2 regions of the Cellulosimicrobium sp. 22598 genome follow, and region 1 is predicted to be linked to the other one. Evidence: predicted binding sites of a transcription regulator. Region 1 holds the regulator's gene; the other holds the start of a gene.

The links. The regulator HrcA, encoded in region 1, represses chaperone genes, less so after heat shock. The targets are predictions, from matches to a motif close to TTNGCACTCGNNNNNNNCGAGTGCNAA.
Region 2: the regulator HrcA is predicted to act here: its motif matches at 2,633-2,659, upstream of ACTJIY_RS15420 (Hsp20/alpha crystallin family protein).

Annotation. Positions count from the first base shown of each region.
Region 1 is NZ_JBQEMZ010000013.1:102,205-107,566, forward strand. It holds gene ACTJIY_RS15025 (16S rRNA (uracil(1498)-N(3))-methyltransferase) at 1-540, opposite strand, end outside; gene dnaJ (molecular chaperone DnaJ) at 554-1,675, opposite strand; gene hrcA (heat-inducible transcriptional repressor HrcA) at 1,809-2,825, opposite strand; gene ACTJIY_RS15040 (MFS transporter) at 2,905-4,368, opposite strand; gene ACTJIY_RS15045 (DUF3097 domain-containing protein) at 4,524-5,362, shown strand, end outside.
Region 2 is NZ_JBQEMZ010000014.1:70,655-76,016, reverse strand. It holds gene ACTJIY_RS15435 (thiolase family protein) at 1-233, opposite strand, end outside; gene ACTJIY_RS15430 (class I adenylate-forming enzyme family protein) at 230-1,696, opposite strand; gene ACTJIY_RS15425 (biotin transporter BioY) at 1,716-2,396, opposite strand; gene ACTJIY_RS15420 (Hsp20/alpha crystallin family protein) at 2,753-3,241, shown strand; gene ACTJIY_RS15415 (FHA domain-containing protein) at 3,248-4,159, opposite strand; gene ACTJIY_RS15410 (VWA domain-containing protein) at 4,156-5,362, opposite strand, start outside.

The DNA.
Region 1 (5,362 bases):
CTCGTGCAGCACGATCGCCCGGCCGCCGGCCGCGACGACGTCGGTCACGCGCGCCGCGAGGCCGCGCGAGTCGACGGCCACCTCGACCTGCGGCAGGCGCGCGCGCCGCGCCTGCTTGGTCGCCGTGCGGACCGTCGCGAGCCAGCGCGCACGGGACTTCGCGGCGCGCTCGCCGCGCCACACGACGACGGAGCGCTCCGCCTGCCAGGGCACTACGACGTCGACCCCGATCTCGGTCGCCGCCTCGATCGCCATCTCGTCGCGGTCGCCCTTGGCCAGGGCCTGCACGAGCGTCACGACGACGGCGGGCGCGGGCTCGCGGTCGACCTCCTGGACGAGCAGGGTCACGCGGCCCGCGTCGGCGTGCTCGACGACGCAGCGCAGGCGCAGGCCGTCGCCGTCCACGACGTCGACCCGCTCCCCCGCCCCGCGGCGCTGGACGACGCCCGCGTGGCGGCCCTCGGCGCCGTCGAGGACGTAGCGGTCGCCGGGCGCGACGGCGTCGAGCCCGGTCTCGGCGAGGAACACCGGAGCACTCACGCGACCGCTCCCCTCAGCGCCCGGAGAGCTTGTCGCGCAGGCGCGAGAACACGCCGGGGTGCGCGGCCGACAGGCGCGGCTCGGGCCGCTCCTCGCCACGCATCGCGGCGAGCGAGCGCAGGAGCTGCTCCTGCTCCTCGGTGAGCTCGCGCGGCACCTGGACCTCGATGTGGACGTTGAGGTCGCCGCGGCCGCTGCCGTGCAGGTGCCCCACGCCGAGGTTCTTGAGCGTGACGATCTGGCCCGGCTGCGTGCCCGGGCGCAGGTCGATCTCCTGCGCGCCGTCGAGCGTCTCGAGCTCGAGGACGGTGCCGAGCGCGGCCGCGGTCATGGGCACCTGGAGCGTGCAGTGCAGGTCGTCGCCGCGGCGCACGAACGTGTCGTGGTTGCGCTCGCGGATCTCGACGTACAGGTCGCCCGCGGGGCCGCCGGCCGGACCGACCTCGCCCTGCGCGGTGAGCTTGATGCGCGTGCCCGTGTCGACGCCCGCGGGGACGTTCACCGTGATGCTGCGGCGGCTGCGCACGCGGCCCTCGCCAGAGCACTCCGCGCACGGCTCGGGGATGACGGTGCCGAAGCCCTGGCACGCGGCGCACGGGGCGCTCGTCATGACCTGGCCGAGGAAGGAACGCGCCACGCGCTGGACCGTGCCGCGGCCGTGGCAGACGTCGCACGTGCGGGGCGAGGTGCCCGGGCGACAGCACGAGCCGCCGCACGTCCCGCACACGACCGCCGTGTCGACCTGGAGCTCGCGCTGCGCGCCGAACGTCGCCTCGGACAGGTCGATGTCGAGCCGCACGAGCGCGTCCTGGCCGCGCCGGGCGCGCGGGATGGGCCCCTGCTGCGCCTGGCCGCCGCCGAAGAACGTCTCGAAGATGTCCTGGAAGCCGAACCCGCCGCCCATGGGGCCGGCGCCGCCGCCCGGGGCGCTCGGGTCGACGCCGAGGTCGTACTGCTGACGCTTCTCCGGGTTGGAGAGCACCTCGTACGCGCGCGCCACGTCCTTGAAGCGGTCGCCCGCCTCCTCGCCCGCGACGTCGGGGTGCAGCTCGCGCGCGAGCTTGCGGTACGCCTTCTTGATCTGGTCCTGGCTGGCGTCGCGCGCCACGCCCAGGATCTCGTAGTAGTCGCTCACACGTCACTCTCTGCTGGTGCGGGTCGTGAGGCCGGCAGGGGGCCGGTCGTGAAGGGTCTGGTGCGGGTCGTGAGACCGGCACGAGGTCGGTCGTCGTGGATGCCTGCCGCGCGCGGGGAGGCCGCGGCGAGGCTCACGTGCCGAGCACCCGTGACAGGTAGCGCGCGACGGCGCGCACCGCCGCGATGGTCCCGGGGTAGTCCATGCGGGTCGGCCCGATCGAGCCGACGAGGGCGACCGTGTCGCCGTCGTTACCGTAACCGGTCGTCACGACGGAGGTCTCCACGAGGCCCTCGAGCTGGGTCTCGTGCCCGATCCGCACGCTCACGCCGGACTCGGCCGCCATCTCCGTCAGGAGGCCCAGGAGGACGACCTGCTCCTCGAGCGCCTCGAGGACCGGGCGCAGCGCGTGCTCGAACCGCATGCCCGCACGGGCCAGGTTCGCCGTGCCCGCGAGCACGAGGCGCTCCTCGCTCTCCTCGGCGAGCGTCTGGGCGACGAGGTCGCCGACCGCGCGCACGAGCGGGGCGTCGTCGGGGTGGAAGCTCTCCGTCACCGCGGCGAGGCCCGTGGCGAGGTCCGTGAGGCGCTTGCCGGCCGCGGCGGCGTTGAGCCGCGCACGGACCTCGACGAGGGTGCCCTCGTCCGGCACGCTCGCGACCTCGAGCGTGCGCTGCTCGACGCGCCCGGTGTCGGTGATGATCACGACGAGCAGGCGCGAGTCCCCGACCGGCACGAGCTCGAGGTGCCGCAGCCCGGACCGGCTCAGCGACGGGTACTGCACGACCGCGACCTGGCCCGTGAGCTGCGCCAGCAGCCGGCCGGCGCGCGCGATGACGTCGTCGAGGTCCACGCCCTCGGAGAGGAACGTCTCGATGGCGCGCTTCTCCGGCGCGGACAGCGGCTTGACGCCCGAGAGCCGGTCGACGAAGAGACGGTAGCCCTTGTCCGTGGGGATGCGGCCCGCGGACGTGTGCGGCTGCGCGATGTACCCGGCGTCCTCGAGGGCCGCCATGTCGTTGCGGATCGTCGCGGGCGACACGCCGAGGCCGTGCCGCTCGGTGAGCACGCGCGACCCCACGGGCTCGCGCGTGAGGACGTAGTCCTCGACGATCGCCCGCAGCACCTCGAGCCGGCGCTCCTCGCTCACGTCCACCTCCGTGTGCCGCACCGTCGCCGCCCCGGGCGGGCGCGCGGGCGTCGGCACTCTCGACCTCCGAGTGCCAATCCTACGCGTCCGCGCGGCCCGTCCCGCGGTCCTCCGCTCGCCGCGAACGCAGGTCCGCGAGCCCGACGACGAGCGCGAGCGCGACGAGCGCGATCGTCACGAGCAGCGCCCTCCCCGTCGCGTGCGCCGCCGTGTCGCCTCCCGCGAGGCCCCCGTAGTACACGGAGAGCACGATCGAGATGCCGACCGCCGACCCGATGCGCTGCCCGAGCTGCAGCATGCTCCCCGCGACCCCCGCGCGGCTCACGGGAACCTCGGACAGCGTGAGGGTCTGGTTCGGCGCGATGACCGTCCCGCTGCCCGCCCCGGCGACCAGCAGGGCTCCCGCGAGCGCCGGCCCCACGGCGCCCGGCTCGTCCCCGAGGAGGCGCACGACGGCGTCGGCCACGACGACCCCGACGAGGACGAGCGTCAGCCCGCCGACGACGAGCTGCCGGCCCCAGCGCGCGACCCAGCGCCCCGAGAACCACGCGGACACCCCGGACGCGACGGCGAACGGCGTCCCCACGAGCCCCGCCTGGAGCGGCGTGTAGCCGAGCTCGTCCTGGAGGTAGAGCGTGACCACGAGGAAGATGCCCGTGAAGCCGGCGAAGTAGGCGAGGCCGAGCAGCGCGCCGTTGCGGAACGACCCGAGCCCGACGACCTGCGGGTCGAGCACCGCCTCGCCGGTGCGCCGCTGGTACCGCCGCTCCCAGACGACGGCCGCGGTCCCCGCCGCGGCGGCCACGACCAGCCACCACCAGCGCGAGGCGTCGTCGCCGCGACCGGTCGTCGTGACGAACGGCATCATGACGCCGAGCGTCGCCGCACCGAGCAGCGCCAGCCCGACGAGGTCGAGGCGGCGCGGGCCCCGCGCGGAGCGCGCGGCGTCGGGCGGTGGCGCGGGCACGAGGCGCCACGCGAAGGGCAATAGGACCGCGACGACGGGGAGGTTGACGAGGAAGACCCACCGCCACCCGTCCGCGGAGCCGGCCGCCGCGATGATGAGGCCGCCGAGCAGCGGGCCCAGCGCCGTCGAGACCCCGATCGTCGCGCCGAACATGCCGAACGCGCGGCCACGCTCGAACCCGGAGAACTGCTGCTGGATGAGCCCGACGACCTGCGGGTTGAGGACGCCAGCGCTCACGCCCTGCAGCAGGCGCGCGACGGCGAGCCACCCGTCCGTCGGCGCGAGCCCGCACGCGAGGCTCATGAGCGCGAACCCGACCAGCCCGGCGATGAACAGGGTACGCCGGGCGCCGGCGTCGCCGAGCCGGCCGGCGGGCACGAGCGCGAGCCCGAACGCGAGCGTGTAGCCCGCGACGACGAGCTGGAGCTGCGTCGGCCCCGCGTCGAGCGACGACTCGATCGACGGGAGGGCGACGTTGACGATCGACACGTCGAGCGTCGTGACGAAGCCGACCGCGAGGCAGACGGGCAGCACGCGCCAGCGGTTCGGGTCCGGCTCGGCGCGCTGCGGGCTCACCGCTCCGTCGTACCACCCCTCCCCGGGACCGCGCGCGGCGGGCGCTGCGTGCCGAGATCGACCCGAGCGTCCGAGATCGACCCTCGGGAGGTCGATGTCGCGACGCACGGGCCGATCTCGCCGGGGTGTGTCCGGCGCTGACCTAGGGTGACGGCGTGGCTTTCGATCGTTATGGGTCCGACGTCCTCGGCGGCGGCACGCCCGCCCCCGTTCATCATCGTGCGCGGCCGGTGTCCCGACCGCAGGCCGCCGAGCGGGGGCTCGTCGTCGAGGAGGTGCAGACCGGGTGGGTCGGCGCCGTCGTGCGGGTCGAGAAGTCGGGCGGGATGCACGTCGTCGTGCTCGAGGACCGCGCCGGCCGGACGCGGACGTTCCCGCTCGGGCCCGGGTTCTGGGTCGACGGCGAGCCGGTCGAGCTCACCGCCCCGGTCACGTCCCGCGCCCCCGCCGCGCCGACGCGGACCGCGTCCGGCTCGCGCGCCGTCGTCGGGCAGCGGGCGCGCGTGGCTCGCGGCAGCCGCATCTGGGTCGAGGGCAAGCACGACGCCGAGCTCGTCGAGAAGGTGTGGGGCGACGACCTCCGGGTCGAGGGCGTCGTCGTCGAGCCCCTGCACGGCGTCGACGACCTCGCGGCGGCGCTCGCCGACTTCGGCCCGACGCCGCAGCGCCGCGTCGGCGTGCTCGTGGACCACCTGGTGCCCGGGAGCAAGGAGCGCCGCATCGCCGACGACGCGGTCCGCCGCTCCCCCGCGGGCACGGTGCTCGTGCTCGGGCACCCGTACGTCGACGTGTGGCAGGCCGTGAAGCCCGCGCGCGTCGGCCTGCAGCGCTGGCCCGTGATCGAGCGGGGCACCGAGTGGAAGCGCGGCATCCTGCGCGAGCTCGGCTGGCCCGCGGAGACCGCCGAGGACGTGGGCCGCGCGTGGCAGCGCATCCTCGGCACCGTGCGCACGTACGCGGACCTCGAGCCGTCCCTGCTCGGCCGCGTCGAGGA
Region 2 (5,362 bases), on a different contig from region 1:
AGCGCCGCGGCCCGCGCGACGTTCCCGCCGGGCCCGGTGCAGCACCCCAGCAGGACGTCGACGACGTCGTCCTCCACCCCGAGGGCCCGCGCGTCGCCGAGCGTCGCGCCGAGCGCACCCGCCGCGAGGTCGACCTCGGACGACGACCGGTGCCCGTGCCCGGCGGTCCCGACCCAGGTGCGGCGCGCGGCCACGACCACGGGCGCGTCCGCCCCCGCACCCGGCGCGGTCATCGCAGCGGCTCCAGACCCGAGCGCGCGGGGTCGGTCCCCAGCAGGGCCTCGCTCACGGCCCCGCGCGCAGGCTTGCCCGACGGGGTCCGGGGGAGGGCGCGCGTGCCGTACCAGCGCCGCGGCCGCTGGGCGGGCGCGAGCGCCCCGCGCGCGACGCGCTCCAGGTGGGCGCGCAGCCCGGGCCGGTCGTCGCACTCGACGACGGCGCTCACGACCGCCCCGAGGCGCCGGTGCGCCGTGCCGAGCACGACGACGTCCCGGACCCCCGGCACCGCGCGCAGCACGACCTCGACGTCCTCGGGCACGACGGTCGACCCGCCGGTGAGGATCGCCCCGTCGCCGCGGCCGCGCAGCACGAGCGTGCCGGGCGGGGCGCCGGGCGCGGACGGCGACGTCGACGGGTCGGGCAGGGGGTCGGCGAGGTCGCCCACGGTGCTCCACGCGCCGTCGCGCCGCAGCGGTCCGGTGGCGCGCGCGAGGTAGCCGCTAGACACCCAGGGCGAGCGGACCCAGACCTCGCCGACGCTCGCCTGCGGCAGCGGCCGGACCTCGAGGTCGACCCTCGGGAACGCACGCAGCCCCGACCCGTCGGGGTCGTAGGCGACGAACGAGAGCTCGACCGCGCCGTAGTAGGCGAGCACGTCGATGCCGAGCGCCGTCGCGCGCGACCGCGCCCCGGCGGCGAGGGACGCCCCGCCGACGACCGCGTGCCGGAGCCGGGACGGCGCCCCCGCGGCCACGGCGTCGAGCACGTCGTCGAGGACCTGCGGGACGAGGTGCACGACGTCGCTGCTCGCGAGCGCGGAGGTCGTGGCGGCCGGGGTGCGCGTGAGGAAGGCGCACGCGCCGACGGCGAGCGTGTGCACGGCGGCGAAGCAGTAGAGCGACGACGCGAGCGGGCCGGGGACGAGCACGGTGTCGGTGGGGCGCAGCCCGAGGAGCCGCGTGACGTCGTCGAACGACCCCTCCCACGACGCGCGCGTGCGCACGACCGCGCGCGGCCGGCCCGTGCTGCCCGAGGAGAACCCCGCCCACGCGAGGTCGTCCGGACCGGGCTCGTGGCCCGTGCCGGGGCCCGGACCCCCCTGCGGGGCGAGCCCCGGCACGAGGTCGGGGAGGGTGCCGGTCCCGCGCGGCAGGGGCACCTCGACGAACGTGCGCGGGGCGAGGGTGCGCAGGACCTCCGCGCGGTGCGCGCGCGGCCACGCCGGGTCGCACACGAGCGGCGTCGCGCCGGCGTGGTCGGCGGCGAGGACCGCCGTGAGCAGGTCCAGCGGGTCGGGCAGGGACACGGCGACGACGTCGCCGGGGCGCGTGCCCGTCGCGTCGAGGTGCGTCGCGCCCGCGCGCACGTCCGCGGCGAGCGCGGCGTAGGTGCGCGACCGCTCGGGGGTGCGCAGGGCGGGACGGTCGCGCACCGCCGGGTCGGCGGCGTGCGTCAGGACCTGGTGGGCGACGGGCACGCGGACACTCTCGCAGGTGTCAGGAGGCGGTGCGGCCGGCGGCCATGGGACGGCCCGCAGAACGGCCCGACCGGCGCGCGGCCGGGTAGGCGCGCACGACGCCGACGGTGATCGCCGCGGCCGCCAGCGCCTTGAGGACGTCGCCCGGGAGGAACACGAGGGAGAGCTGCGCCGTCGTCGCGAGCGGTACCCCCGTGACGGCCGACTGGACCGGCACGCCGCACGCGTAGACGACCGCGACCCCGCCGACGAGGCACGCGACGAGCACACCGCCGAACGTCGCCCGGCGCAGCCGGTCGACGAGCCAGCCCACGACCGCCGCCCCCGCGAGGAACCCGAGCAGGTAGCCCGCGGACGGGCCGACGAACGCCCCGAGGCCGCCGCGCCCGCCCGCGAGCACCGGGAGGCCGGCCGCCGCGAGCGCGAGGAACGTCGCGACCGCGAGCGTGCCGCGCCACGCGCCGAGGATCGTGCCGGCGAGCATGACGCCGAGCGTCTGGAGCGTGATCGGGACCGCGTTCCCGAACAGCGCGATCGACCCCGGCATCCCGAGCGCGGCGATCAGCGCCGCGAAGGTCGCGACGCGCGCGGCGTCGCCCGCGTCGAGCGCGAGCGGCCCGCGGCGCCCCGCTCCCGGACCGGTGGTCTGCGTGGCGGGCGCGGGCGTCCCGGGGGTCGCCGTGGTCGGTGCGTCGGTCATGGTGCTCCCTGCGTCGTCGTGGCGGGTCGGTGCCCGACCCGTCGTGGCCAGGTCCACTCTCCCGGCCCTGCGCGGTGCGCGACGACGGGGACGCGGACGACGACGGTGTCGCCGCGTGCACGGATCGCACAACGGGTTGGAGGGTTCCACCAACCATGCTGTCGTCGCGGGATCCGGTCTCGGAGGAAGTCGACAACCGCCCCTCCGCCCCGCCCCCGGAAGGCGCGCGCCGGCTCTTGGCACTCTCCGGGGGAGAGTGCTAGAACAGAGACGTAGCCGCCCGCGAGGTGCCTACCTCGCGGGACCACCGACCGGTCCCGGACGGTCCGGGACCGACCGACGAGGAGGTGAGAGGTGTGGCTGCGATGATCGACCCGTTCACGACCACCTTCGACGCGATGGACCGCCTGGTCGGCCAGCTCGCGTCCGGCGCGCGCGCGACCGCGGCGTCGGCGTCGGGCGGCATGCCGCTCGACCTGTTCCGGGCGGGCGACCACTACGTCCTGACGATGGACCTTCCCGGTGTCGACCCGGGGACGATCGACGTGTCCGTCGAGGACCGCACGCTGACGATCCGCGCCGAGCGCAGCCCGCGGACCGATCCCGACGTCCAGTGGCTCGCGCGCGAGCGGCCCTCGGGAACCTACGCGCGCCAGCTCACGGTGGGGCGCGGTCTGGCGCTCGACCAGATCTCGGCGTCGTACGAGGACGGGGTGCTGTCGCTGACGATCCCCGTGGCCGAGGAGGCCCGGCCGCGCCGGATCGAGGTCGCGCACCGCGCGGGCAGCAGCGGTGCGGCGACCCAGATCACGGCCGAGGCCGAGCCTCGGACGACCGAGGGCTGAGCCGGCTCAGACCTCGCCCGGGAGCGCCTTGCGGACGACGAGCCGCGTCCACGCGCCGAGGTAGACCCGGTCCCCGTCGGACAGCTCGCGTCGCTGTCCGGCGGGGATCGGGTCGGTCGGCAACGGTTCGCCCGCGGGGCTCACGTAGGTCCCGTTCGACGACTGCAGGTCCTCGACCCACCACCGCTGGCCGTCCGTGCTGAGCTGGCAGTGCCGGCGGGAGACGCCCGTGTCCGCGCCGCAGTCGACCTGCGGGTGGATGCCGCGCGACACCGACGGGCGGCCGACGAGCACGCTGCGCTCGCGCAGCACGACGAGGCCCGGCAGTCCCGCGGAGGGCATCGGGTCCTCGGGCTGCTGCGCCTGGTACCAGTCGGGGTCGATCCAGATCTCCACGACCCACTGGTCCGGCCCCGGGACCGGGGGCGTCGGGAGGTGGCTGCCCGACGTCCCCGTCTCGCTCGCCTCGGGGGCGACGGCGGTGCTCGGGGCGGGAAGCGGGGGCGGGGTCGACGACGACGGGGGCGTCGCCGCGGATCCCGCCGCGGAGGTCGGCAGCGGGGGCGGGGTGGACCCCGAGGGCGTGCCCGCCTGCGGGGGTGCGGAGGTCGCGGGCGCGGGCGTCGGACGCGACGGCGGGTCGAGCGAGAGCGCCGACGGCGGCTCGACCGGGTCGGGCAGCGCGCCGGTCGTGAAGTCGTAGCCGCAGTTCTCGCAGAACAGCGCGCCGCCGGGCGCCGGCGACCCGCAGTTCGGGCACGTCGTCGCGGGGGCGGCCGCCGGGGCGGCGCCCGCGGGCGTCGCCCCGCTCGCCACGGGTGTGGACGGGGCCGACGCCGCGCCGATCGGCTCGCCGCACACGTCGCAGTAGTCGGTCGACTCCGACGGGTGCCCGTTGGGGCAGACGACGGCGCTCACCGGCGGACTCGCGTCGTCTTCGTCGAGGCGGTGTCGAGGGCCATCTCGTCGAGGGTCGAGGTGTTCCGCTTGAGCCGCACGGTGCCCTGCTCCTCGTTGTCGATGTCGACGACCTTGCGCAGGCGCGACGTCGCCTCCTCGTTGCCTGTCTGCTGCGCGAGCTGCACGGCGCGCCCGAGCTTGACGGTCGCCGTCGCCTCGTCGCCCGAGGCCTTGGCCGCGAGGCCCTCCTGGATCGCCGCGGCGAGCTCGGTCTGGCCCGTGTAGTGCGCGACCTCGGGATTGATGCGCGTGGTGAGCGACTCGTCGTCGGACCACTTGGCCTTGACCAGACCGGAGGAGACGACCTCGCCGTTCACCGCGAGCTGGACGCGCGCCGCGAGCTGCTCGGAGCCGACCGGCTTCGACGCGACGCGGACCGCGACGTGGTAGTCGCGCGACTCGTCGCCCCACGAGCCGGTCGGGTAGGCCCCGGTGAGGGGGTTCACCTCGGCGCGGCGGTGCGTGAGGTCCTCGACGGTCGGCGCGACCTGCCGCACGAACAGGACCTGCGAGCCCTGCGGGGCCCACACGCGCAGGTCCGCGGAGGCCACGCCACGCGCCATGGACGCCTGCATGAGGCTCTCGAAGTCGGCCGCGATCTCGTTCGGGTCCGCGATGAGGCCGACCGAGCCGAGCAGCGCCGTCGAGATCTCGCGCAGCTCGTCGACCTGCCAGCGCGAGCCGACGCCGCGCGCGTCGCACTGGAAGTGGCCCGTGACGTCGCGGACCGCGGCGGAGAGGTTCGCGCGCGGCTCCGACTCGTTCTTGCCGTCCGTGAGGAGGATCGCGTGCCGCTGGGTGGCCTGCGGCACCGTCGCGAAGAGCTGGTCCGCGAGGCGCAGCCAGGTGCTCATCGCCGTGCCGCCGCCGGGCGTGAGCATCGAGACCGCGCGCTTCGCCTCGGCGCGCGCGCCCGGCTCCATCTGGACCATCGCCATGCGCGCGTTCGGGTACGGGAAGACGCGGTTGGCGACATGGCTGCCGCCGACGATCGCGAACCACGTGCCGTCGAGGATCTGGTCCACGGCGACCTGGGCGGCGTGCTTCGCGGCCTCCATGTTCCGGCCCGACATCGATCCGGACGTGTCGACCATGATGATCTCGGCGACCCCGCCCGCGCCGCCGACGCTCCCCGCGCTCCCGGCCCCCGTGCACGTCACG